DNA from 3 places in the Bradyrhizobium sp. USDA 4501 genome. Region 3 is predicted to be linked to each of the others. Evidence: predicted binding sites of a transcription regulator. Region 3 holds the regulator's gene; each other region holds the start of a gene.

Region 1 (3,271 bases), 8.1 Mb from region 3:
GTTGCCGCGCGGTGGCGGATTTCGGCTTGATCGTGCCGAGGAAGCCGACCAGACCGGACAGCCGCGAAGCCACCATGCGGTTCGCCTTTTGAAAGGAGCCGAAGGCAGACGCAGGGATGATCGGAGAGTGCGCCGGGGGGATGCCGGGAGCAGCAGCCGAATGGCCCGCGCCGGATGGCTGGCGATCGTCGTGGTCCTCGCGCGTCATGCCGGGGAGCTCGAGATCAACGTCGTCGGGGCGGTCGATCGCAGCATCCGCAACGTAATGGCGCATGTCGACCGCAGCGGCGTCCAATCGCTCCGTTTCCTGTCGATCGGGTCCTTGTTCGATGCGGGCGGCTTCAAGCGAGCGCCACAGCGAGAGCCCCGAATCGGTGATCTGCAGGCCCGCATCGTTGATCGACGCCCATCCCGATTGGAAAACGTCGGCATCGCCAAGCTCGGACGGCCGCTTCGACTGCGTGGCTTCATCGCCGGCCGCGATCATACGCTTGACCTCGCGGCTGACCTCGTCGATCGCGATCCGCTGCCCGGGCCTTGCGGCCAGCACACTCAAGATCGCCAGATTGAACCTCATGCGGCGCCTCGCGATGCCCCATCAACTGGCCGTGCCGCCGTTCCGCTCCCGTGCAGGCGACGTGCGAGCCTCGGCGGGGTCGAAGCGGATCATTATGCCGGCACGGACGTCGGTCAGTCAGGGAGTCGAGCAAGTGTACCGGCTCGCCAAGGGGCAAACAATCCGGCACCAGACCTACGACAGATGGATAAGTCGGCCCGCAAACGACACGCGTCGGGATCGCGTTCGTTGCGCGCCTCAGAGAAACTCGCGAAGCCTGGAAAGCTCGATCACATGCTCGGGTGAGAGCACGTCGGGGACGAGGGGAGGCTGCGACTTGGTCCGGATCTCGTAGAGATGTCGCGTCTTCTCGGGCTTGCCCATGAAATCCCGAATGCATTGGTCGAGCGTTCCGTTGACGACCATATAGGGCGCGCGATCCTCTCGCCTGGAGTTGTTGAGAGAAGGCCATTTGTAGAGGTGGGCCGCAGCTTGGAAGTCCACCTGATGGGATTGGTCGGTCATTGCAAAATATCTACCCGAAAAAGCCCTGCGCGGCAAAGTCAGCCGGCTGGTGAGCGAGCTGGTGTGGCAATACGCGCAAGCTGCGTGCCGCCGCTCGCAGAAGCCGCCGTCATGCACCTCGAACGATCCGTCGACGTGCCTCGCGTTTGGTGCCTCGCAGCAACTCCCGCTTCGATCTCCCGCGGCCGAGATCGGGGGCGATGGGGCGAGGCCGGCTGAAGGAGAGCCGGCAGATCCTCTCGTGCGGCAAGCGCGCGCGCAGGGCGGTAACGCGCGTTGACGACCTGGCGTCGTTCACGGCGCCAGCGGCTGCGACGGCGTGCCCGATTGACTCGATTTCAGAATGTTCCTATTTTGTTCTGCTGCCGATTTCCACGTCCGGAGACGGGCGGCTCCGGTCAGGGCAGGGATGAGCGGGTCGAGATGGCAGCCGCAGCCACCATCCTTCATGCGGACCTCGATGCATTCTACGCATCGGTCGAGCAGTTGCTCGAGCCGTCGCTGCGCGGCAAGCCGATCGCGGTCGGGGGCGGCGTTGTGCTTGCGGCGTCCTATGAGGCCAAGGTCTTCGGAGTGCATGGCGGCATGTCGGGGCGGGAAGCGCGCCAACTGTGCCCGCAGCTCGTTTTCGTCGGCGGCCATTTCAGCGATTACCAGCGGCTGGGTGACGCGGCCATCAAGGTGATCGGCGACTTCACGCCGCTGGTCGAGCGAATTTCGATCGACGAGGCGTTTGCGGACGTCGCCGGCTGCACTCACCTGTTCGGAACGCCTGCCGAAATAGCCGCGTCGATCCGGTGGCGCGTGCGCAGCGAGCTCGGCCTTCCGATCTCGGTCGGCGTCGCCCGCACCAAGCATCTGGCGAAGATCGCCTCGCAGGTCGCAAAGCCCGACGGACTTGTCGTCGTCGATCCCGACGCCGAGCTGAGCTTCCTTCACGAATTGCCGGTTGGGTTGATGTGGGGGGTAGGGCCGGTCACGAGGACCCGGTTGGACGCGATCGGCGTCACGACGATCGGTCAGCTCGCCAAATTGTCGGAACGGTCGCTGACGCTCTTGCTCGGTCCGGCGGCGGGCGAGAAACTCGCCGCGCTGGCCTGGAATCGTGATCCGCGACAGCTCAAGCCACACCGGCGCGCACGATCGGCGGGGGCACAATCGGCGCTTGGCCGAAAGCCTGCGATCGAGCAAGTCATCCGGCCCACGCTGCTTCATCTCGCCGACCGCGTCGCCACGCGGCTTCGGGCGAAATCACGGCCTGGACGAACCGTGACGGTGCGCGTCCGTTTCGCCGACCTGAAGTCGGTGACGCGCTCGATGACGCTCGATGCGCCGGTGTGCACGACCATCGTGCTGGCGCGGCTCGCCGAGAATCTGGTGCGCGCTGCTCTTGCTGACCATCCCGGCGAGAAGATCATCTCGCTGCTGGCGATCTCGATTTCGCATCTCGAGGAGCATTGGGATCTTGCACTGGAGCTTCCACTCGGACTGGAGGACGAAGCGCTTCGGCCCGGAAGTCCGACAGGGATGGCCCGCTGGGCGGCGGACCGTGCGATCGACAAGATCCGCGATCGCTTTGGCTGGGAGGCGATCGGATATGGTTCAGCGGCGCTGGAGGCGGTTCATTCGGTGCCCGACGCGTTTCGCAAGCTTGCCGAGAGAGAGCTCTAGCGCTCGCCGGTTCACGTACCTGTCACTGCATTAAGAAAAGGCAATTTGGAATCGCGCGCTTGTGAGTGGCGACCCTGTACGACCGGCCTATTTTGAGGCTGCGGAGGACAGCCATGAAGCACAGCGCCGAACTAATCCAGACGATGCGCGAAGCGTTGGATGCGGTCATGGCAAGCGTACCGGCGGATCAATCCGTGTTCGGTCTCAAGGCCGCTGTTGCGGAATGCATCCTGCGAGCCGCAGCTCACGGCCAGACATCGTTCGACGGGCTCGTGACGTCGGCATCCGATCAGCTTCAGTCGATCATCTCGATGCTGACCTAGGCGATCGGGATGCGCGCGACCGTCGCGTTCGCCTTGCCGCGCGGTGCGCTGATGATGCAATCGCTCGGGCCGACGGTTCTCTCAGGGCAGCGATACGACCCGTAGATTGTTGGTCGTTCCCGCTTGTCCAAAGGGAATGCCGGCGACCACGACCAGCAGATCGCGGCTCGATGCAAACTGCTCTGCTTGCGCGAAT
Region 2 (3,271 bases), 5.8 Mb from region 3:
CCGGCTCCGGCACTTGCTTTCGAAACAAACCGAACGCCATGTGGGCTCTTTGGGGCTGTGGAAAGTTGCGGCGGGACGGGGCGATCCTCGCATCCGGGCATGAAGTCATGGTTAACAAGTGCCTCATATTCCGGCTTGCGGTAGTATTCCTCCGCCGGACGGCCCCGGCGATCCTTTGATTTTGACCGTGAGGGGCCTATAAGGCCGCGTTTTCCATCCCTGTTCAGACCCTAAGCTCCGAAGAGACGTCGCATGGCCGGCCATTCCCAATTCAAGAACATCATGCACCGCAAGGGCCGGCAGGATGCCCAGAAGTCGAAGCTTTTCGGCAAGCTGGCCCGCGAAATCACCGTGGCGGCCAAGCTCGGCACCCCGGACCCGGCGATGAATCCGCGGCTGCGCGCCGCCGTGGTCGCGGCCCGCGCCGAGAACATGCCCAAGGACAATATCGACCGTGCCATCAAGAAGGCCGCGGGCAATGAGGGCGAGAACTATGACGAGATCCGCTACGAGGGCTATGGCCCCGGCGGCGTCGCCGTCATCGTCGAGGCGCTGACCGACAACCGCAACCGCGCCGCTTCCGATATCCGCTCCTTCTTCACCAAGTCGGGCGGCAATCTCGGCGAAACCGGCTCGGTCGCCTTCATGTTCGACCGCACCGGCATCATCGAATACGACGCCAAGGTCGCCTCCGACGACGCCATGCTGGACGCCGCGATCGAGGCCGGCGCCGACGACGTGGTCTCCAGCGAAGGCGGCCACGAGGTCTACGCCTCGCAGGACACTTTCCGCGAAGTCGCAAAAGCGCTGGAAGCGAAGTTCGGCGAGCCGCGCAAGGCGGCGCTGACCTGGAAGCCGCAGAACACCGTTTCGGTCGACGACGAGACCGGCGAAAAGCTGCTGAAGCTGATGGACCTGCTCAACGAGCATGACGACGTGCAGAACGTGTTCGCCAATTTCGAGGTGTCCGACGCGCTGATCGCGAAGATGGGCGGCTAGTCGCTTGCACTGCTGTCGTCGCCCGGCTGGACCGGGCGACCCAGCATTCCAGAGACATGCATTTGATCCGAGAAGCCGCGGCGTACTGGATCCCCCGCTCCCGTGCGCAATTGCGCACTAGGCGGGGATGACAAGTGGGTCGAGTACGACGACCGCGGCAGGGGATGAGGCTCCGTTTGTGTTTCGTTCTCCCGGCGCAGGCGGTATCACTAGCCCATGACATCCCAGCCGATTCGCTCTCCCGTCCGCATCATCGGTATCGATCCGGGTCTCCGCCGCACCGGCTGGGGGGTGATCGAGACCGAAGGCAATCGTCTCGTCTATATCGCCTGCGGTTCGGTCGAGCCGCCGGACGATCTGCCGCTGGCGAGCCGGCTGCTTGCAATCCATGAGGGGCTGGCCGCCGTGCTCGGCGATTACAAGCCTGCGGAGGCGGCGGTCGAGCAGACCTTCGTCAACAAGGACGGCGTTGCCACCCTGAAGCTCGGCCAGGCGCGCGGCGTCGCCATGCTGGCGCCCGCAATGTTCGGTATCTCGGTCGCCGAATACGCGCCGAACCAGGTCAAGAAGACCGTGGTCGGCGCCGGACATGCCGAGAAGAACCAGATCCAGGTGATGCTGAAGATCCTGCTGCCGAAAGCCGAGCCGCCGTCCGCCGACGCCGCGGACGCGCTCGCGGTCGCGATCACCCACGCCCATCACCGCCAGAGCACCGCGCTGCGGCTCAGGGTGGCGAGCCTATGATCGGCAAGCTGAAGGGCCTGATCGATTCCTATGGCGAGGATTACGTGATCCTCGACGTCGGCGGCGTCGGCTATCAGGTGCACTGCGCGGGCCGCACGTTGCAGGCGTTGCCGTCGCCAGGCGGCGCCGCCGTGCTCTCGATCGAGACCTATGTCCGCGAGGATCAGATCAAACTGTTCGGATTTCGCACCGATCATGAGCGCGAATGGTTTCGCCTGCTGCAGACCGTGCAGGGGGTCGGCGCCAAGGTCGCGCTCGCGGTGCTCGGCACGCTGCCGCCGACCGATCTCGCCAACGCCATCGCGCTGCGCGACAAGGCGGCGGTGGCGCGGACGCCGGGAGTCGGGCCGAAGGTCGCCGAGCGCATCGTCAGCGAATTGAAGGACAAGGCGCCAGGCTTTGCCGATGTCGATCCCGCGGTGGTGCAACTGTCAGGCGCGATCGACAACAACCGCGCGCCGCGTCCTGTCACCGACGCGATCTCGGCGCTGGTCAATCTCGGCTACGGCCAGCCGCAGGCCGCCGCCGCCATCGCCGCCGCCTCGCGCAGCGCCGGTGAGAAGGCCGAGACCGCGCAGCTGATCCGGCTGGGGTTGAAGGAACTGTCGAAGTGATCAGTGGATTGGAGCGCCTCTGTTCTTCACCTCGCCCCGCTTGCGGGGAGAGGTCGGATCGCATCGCAGATGCGATCCGGGTGAGGGGGTACAGGTCTCGACACACATTGCGCTCGCGGAAGGAGCCCCTCACCCCAACCCTCTCCCCGCAAGAGCGGGGAGATGGAGAACAATCTCGTGTTAGTCTCGCATCATGAATACGCCCTCGCGCATGGTCTCGCCTGAACGCCGCTCCGACGATGTCGGTGACACCGCGCTGCGGCCGCAGTCGCTGACGGAGTTCGTCGGTCAGGCCCAGGCGCGCAAGAATCTCTCGATCTTCATCGAGGCTGCGAAGAAACGCGGCGAGGCGCTCGATCACGTGCTGTTCGTCGGTCCCCCCGGCCTCGGCAAGACCACGCTGGCGCAGATCGTCGCGCGTGAGCTCGGCGTTGGCTTTCGTGCCACCTCCGGCCCTGTCATTGCGAAGGCCGGCGATCTCGCGGCGCTGCTGACCAATCTCGAAGAACGCGACGTGCTGTTCATCGACGAGATCCATCGCCTCAGCCCGGCGGTCGAGGAAGTGCTCTATCCCGCGATGGAGGATTTCCAGCTCGACCTGATCATCGGCGAGGGTCCGGCGGCGCGCTCGGTCAAGATCGAATTGTCGAAGTTCACGCTGGTCGGCGCGACGACGCGCGCAGGCCTGCTCACCAATCCGTTGCGCGACCGCTTCGGCATTCCGATCCGGCTCAATTTCTACACCGAGGAAGAGCTCGAGAAGATCGTCACCCGCGGTGCCCGCGTGCTCAATATCGGCATGAGTCCTGATGGCGCAAATGAGATCGCGCGCCGCGCCCGCGGCACGCCGCGCATCGCCGGCCGCCTGCTGCGCCGGGTGCGCGACTTTGCCTCCGCCGCCGATGCCGATTCCG
Region 3 (3,271 bases):
TCGACGGCGACCACATCACGATCACGGAGGCCGCCAGCGTCGGGCGGCACATCCGCCCGGCTGGGGTCGACTTCCGTGAGGGCGAGGTGCTGCTCGTCGGCGGCAGCCGCCTGTCCGACCGCGCGCTGTCGCTGGCGGCCGCCATGAACTATCCGGGACTTGCGGTGCGCCGCCGCCCGAAGGTCGCGGTGCTGGCGACCGGCGACGAGCTGGTGATGCCGGGCTCGCAGCCCGGCCCCGGCCAGATCGTCTATTCCAACGGCTACGCGCTGCGGGCGCTGGCGCGCGCCGAGGGCGCCGAGACCGTCGACCTCGGCGTTGCCGCCGACACGGTGGAGGCGACCACGGCGGGCATCCGCCGGGCGCGCGAGGCCGGTGCCGATGTCCTGATCACGACAGGCGGCGCCTCGGTCGGCGACCACGATCTCGTCAAGCGGTCGCTGGAAGCCGAGGGCGTCGACATGACGTTCTGGCGGATTGCGATGCGGCCCGGCAAGCCGATGATGCATGGCCGGCTCGGCGCGATGAGGGTGATCGGCCTGCCCGGCAATCCGGTGTCGTCCTATGTCTGCGCCTTCCTGTTCCTGGTGCCGTTGATTCGGGCGCTGAGCGGCCGGAAAGTGATTCATCATCGCCGCACGAGCGCCCTGCTCGGCCGCGACCTCGCCGCCAACGACCAGCGCGAGGACTATCTGCGTGCACGGCTCGAAGCGCGCGAGGACGGCACGTTGATCGCAACGCCGGTGACGCAGCAGGACTCGTCGTTGCTCGGGAATCTCGCTGCGGCACGGGCACTTCTCGTGCGCCCGCCGTTCGCGGCGGCGGCCGTCGAAGGCAGCGAATGCGAGATCCTGACACTGCCCGAATAGGGTTTTCGCGCCCCGCCGATTGTGCGTTGCCCGACACGTTCACCGGAAATTAAGTGGTTGCGGAACACATATCGAACATATAGTGTCCGTTCATGATTTGTTTCGAGTGCTGGTGTCTACATTCGGGAAGCTGCATGGAAGCAGGTGCATCGAGCACATGCTCCTGAGGTCAGGCCCGGCCTGCAGGCCCCACCAGAAGAGTCTCGGAATCGAACGACGCTATCAACCGGGGGAATACTCGAGATGCTCACGCGCAAACAGTACGAACTACTGCGTTTCATCAATGAACGTCTGAAAGAGGCCGGCGTACCGCCCTCCTTCGACGAGATGAAGGATGCGCTCGACCTGCGCTCGAAGTCCGGTATCCACCGCCTGATCACTGCGCTGGAGGAGCGCGGCTTCATCCGCCGTCTGCCGAACCGCGCCCGCGCCATCGAGGTCATCAAGCTGCCCGAACTCTCGGCCGGCGGCGGCAACGGTCGCCGCGGCTTCACGCCCAGCGTCATCGAAGGCACCCTCGGCCGGCGCGCCAGCACGCCGCCGATTGCCGAGGACGACGGCAACCGTCCGGTCGCGGTCCCCGTGATGGGCCGGATCGCCGCCGGTACGCCGATCGAGGCGCTGCAGACCCGCAGCCACACCATCAGCGTGCCGCCCGACATGCTCGGCGCCGGCGAGCACTACGCGCTCGAGGTACGCGGCGACTCGATGGTCGATGCCGGCATCCTCGACGGCGACATGGCGCTGATCCAGCGCAACGACGTCGCCAATACCGGCGACATCGTGGTGGCGCTGATCGACGAGGAGGAAGCGACCCTGAAGCGCTTCCGCCGCCGCGGCGCATCGATCGCGCTCGAGCCGGCCAACACCGCCTATGAAGTGCGCATCCTGCCGCCGAACCGGGTCCGCATCCAGGGCAAGCTGATCGGCCTTTATCGCAAATACTGAATTGCAAATACTTGCGGCGGCCGGGAACGAGCAACACGTCGGATCGTTCCTTGCATGATAGTGTAGCGTACGGCCTGCCCGATGCGCTCCGATACCTCTCGCGCAGCGTCGCGTGTTTGTGATCGGAGCGATCTCGGACCAGTCGTACAATCGCCCAGAAACGAGCAGACGCTCGTTCGCTATCGTCCACTCTGGTAGAGGCCCTAATGCCTCAAGGAGAGGCAGGGGTCGCTACCTCGAAATGAGGAGCCATCCGATGTGTGACTATAGTCTGCACGCCGTGGCATCGCGCCCCGCCATTGTCGGAGAGACGCTGATCACGACGACGTTCCGCGGCACGTCGACCCGCGGCTTTGCTTCGGAGAATGACCCCACTGTCGCGGTCTGCATGCTGCCGGGCACCGAGCTCGCTTTCGCCGAGAACGTTCGCTACGACAGCCGCTGGATCTGGACCAAGACGCTGAACTATCGCGTCGGCGTATTCAACGAAGTCGAGCCCGACGTGCCCGATCGGCATCATGATGCGGTCGAATTCCCCGACGGCAGCCATGTGCTGGTGACCCAGCTGGTCGAGGGACAGCGCGTCAGCGTGCTGCAATTGCCGGCGCTGCATCCGCCGGTCGAGCAGAAGCCGAAGGTTGTGGAGCGGCGGCCTTCCGCATTCGCAACGCTGTTTTTGGGTTGAGCGCATCGTCGCCGTGGAATGAGCTGTTCGGCGGCGGATGACCTAAGCAATTTCGGGCGACCCCGGACTCCCGCTTCCGGGGCGCAGAAGGAGATTTGCGTCGGCCGGCACCTTGGCGCATCATCGGGTACGGAGGACGTGCGCGGTGGTCGATAAGGTCACATGGCAAAAGGCTGGACGCGTCACGGAACCGGGCCGCTACATGTTCCGGTTCGGTTGGCTGACGGTAACGGCCGACGACCTGAAAGTCTGGGAGCAATTTCCCGAGGCTTCCTTCACTCTCGTCAAGAAGCCCGACGCCGGCCCCGACTCCGACGAATACCATCTCGGCCTGTTCGAGCTGCCGAGCGCGCCCTTGCCGGACCACGGCTAATCATCGCCCTGCAGATCGGTCTCGGCCGGCGTCGCATCCACCGCAGGCCGCGGCGCGGGGGCGCGTAGCGTCGTCTCGCTCTCGCCGTCGCCGGGAACCGCCGGCGACCACGGCCGGTCGATCCCGCCGGGCTTGACCGCATCGACGACGTAGCCGTCCCTGCTCCGTCGCAGCACCAGCGCGCCGTGGCGGCGCAGCCGCTCGGCATCGATCACCGATGCCGCGCAGCCCTGCGGCGCCGGCCGCGCCGTCACGATCAGGCCTGCGCGCTCGCAGTCGTCCACTAGGGCCTCCGGCCGGGTCGCCGGCGCGACGAAGGCGCCGCCGGGTCCCTGGGTCACGCAGCCGCTGGCATCGCAGGAGACGCCCTCGCCGAGCGACGCATCGGTGGCGGTG

Evidence for each region. The regulator LexA, encoded in region 3, represses DNA repair genes until DNA is damaged. The targets are predictions, from matches to a motif close to TGTTCNNNNTGTGTTCNG.
Region 1: dinB (DNA polymerase IV) is a predicted target of LexA. The motif match lies at 1,426-1,443, and genes of this name have one in related genera.
Region 2: ruvC (crossover junction endodeoxyribonuclease RuvC) is a predicted target of LexA. The motif match lies at 1,173-1,190, and genes of this name have one in related genera.

Annotation. Positions count from the first base shown of each region.
Region 1 is NZ_JBSSEX010000001.1:491,316-494,586, reverse strand. It holds gene ACVWZM_RS02455 (hypothetical protein) at 1-577, opposite strand, end outside; gene ACVWZM_RS02450 (hypothetical protein) at 815-1,081, opposite strand; gene dinB (DNA polymerase IV) at 1,505-2,752, shown strand; gene ACVWZM_RS02440 (hypothetical protein) at 2,866-3,075, shown strand; gene pyk (pyruvate kinase) at 3,157-3,271, opposite strand, start outside.
Region 2 is NZ_JBSSEX010000001.1:2,728,252-2,731,522, reverse strand. It holds gene ACVWZM_RS12355 (methyl-accepting chemotaxis protein) at 1-40, opposite strand, end outside; gene ACVWZM_RS12350 (YebC/PmpR family DNA-binding transcriptional regulator) at 253-999, shown strand; gene ruvC (crossover junction endodeoxyribonuclease RuvC) at 1,216-1,743, shown strand; gene ruvA (Holliday junction branch migration protein RuvA) at 1,740-2,357, shown strand; gene ruvB (Holliday junction branch migration DNA helicase RuvB) at 2,551-3,271, shown strand, end outside.
Region 3 is NZ_JBSSEX010000001.1:8,560,348-8,563,618, reverse strand. It holds gene ACVWZM_RS39920 (molybdopterin molybdotransferase MoeA) at 1-869, shown strand, start outside; gene lexA (transcriptional repressor LexA) at 1,113-1,817, shown strand; gene ACVWZM_RS39910 (hypothetical protein) at 2,074-2,502, shown strand; gene ACVWZM_RS39905 (hypothetical protein) at 2,648-2,875, shown strand; partial or broken gene ACVWZM_RS39900 (ComEC/Rec2 family competence protein) at 2,872-3,271, opposite strand, start outside.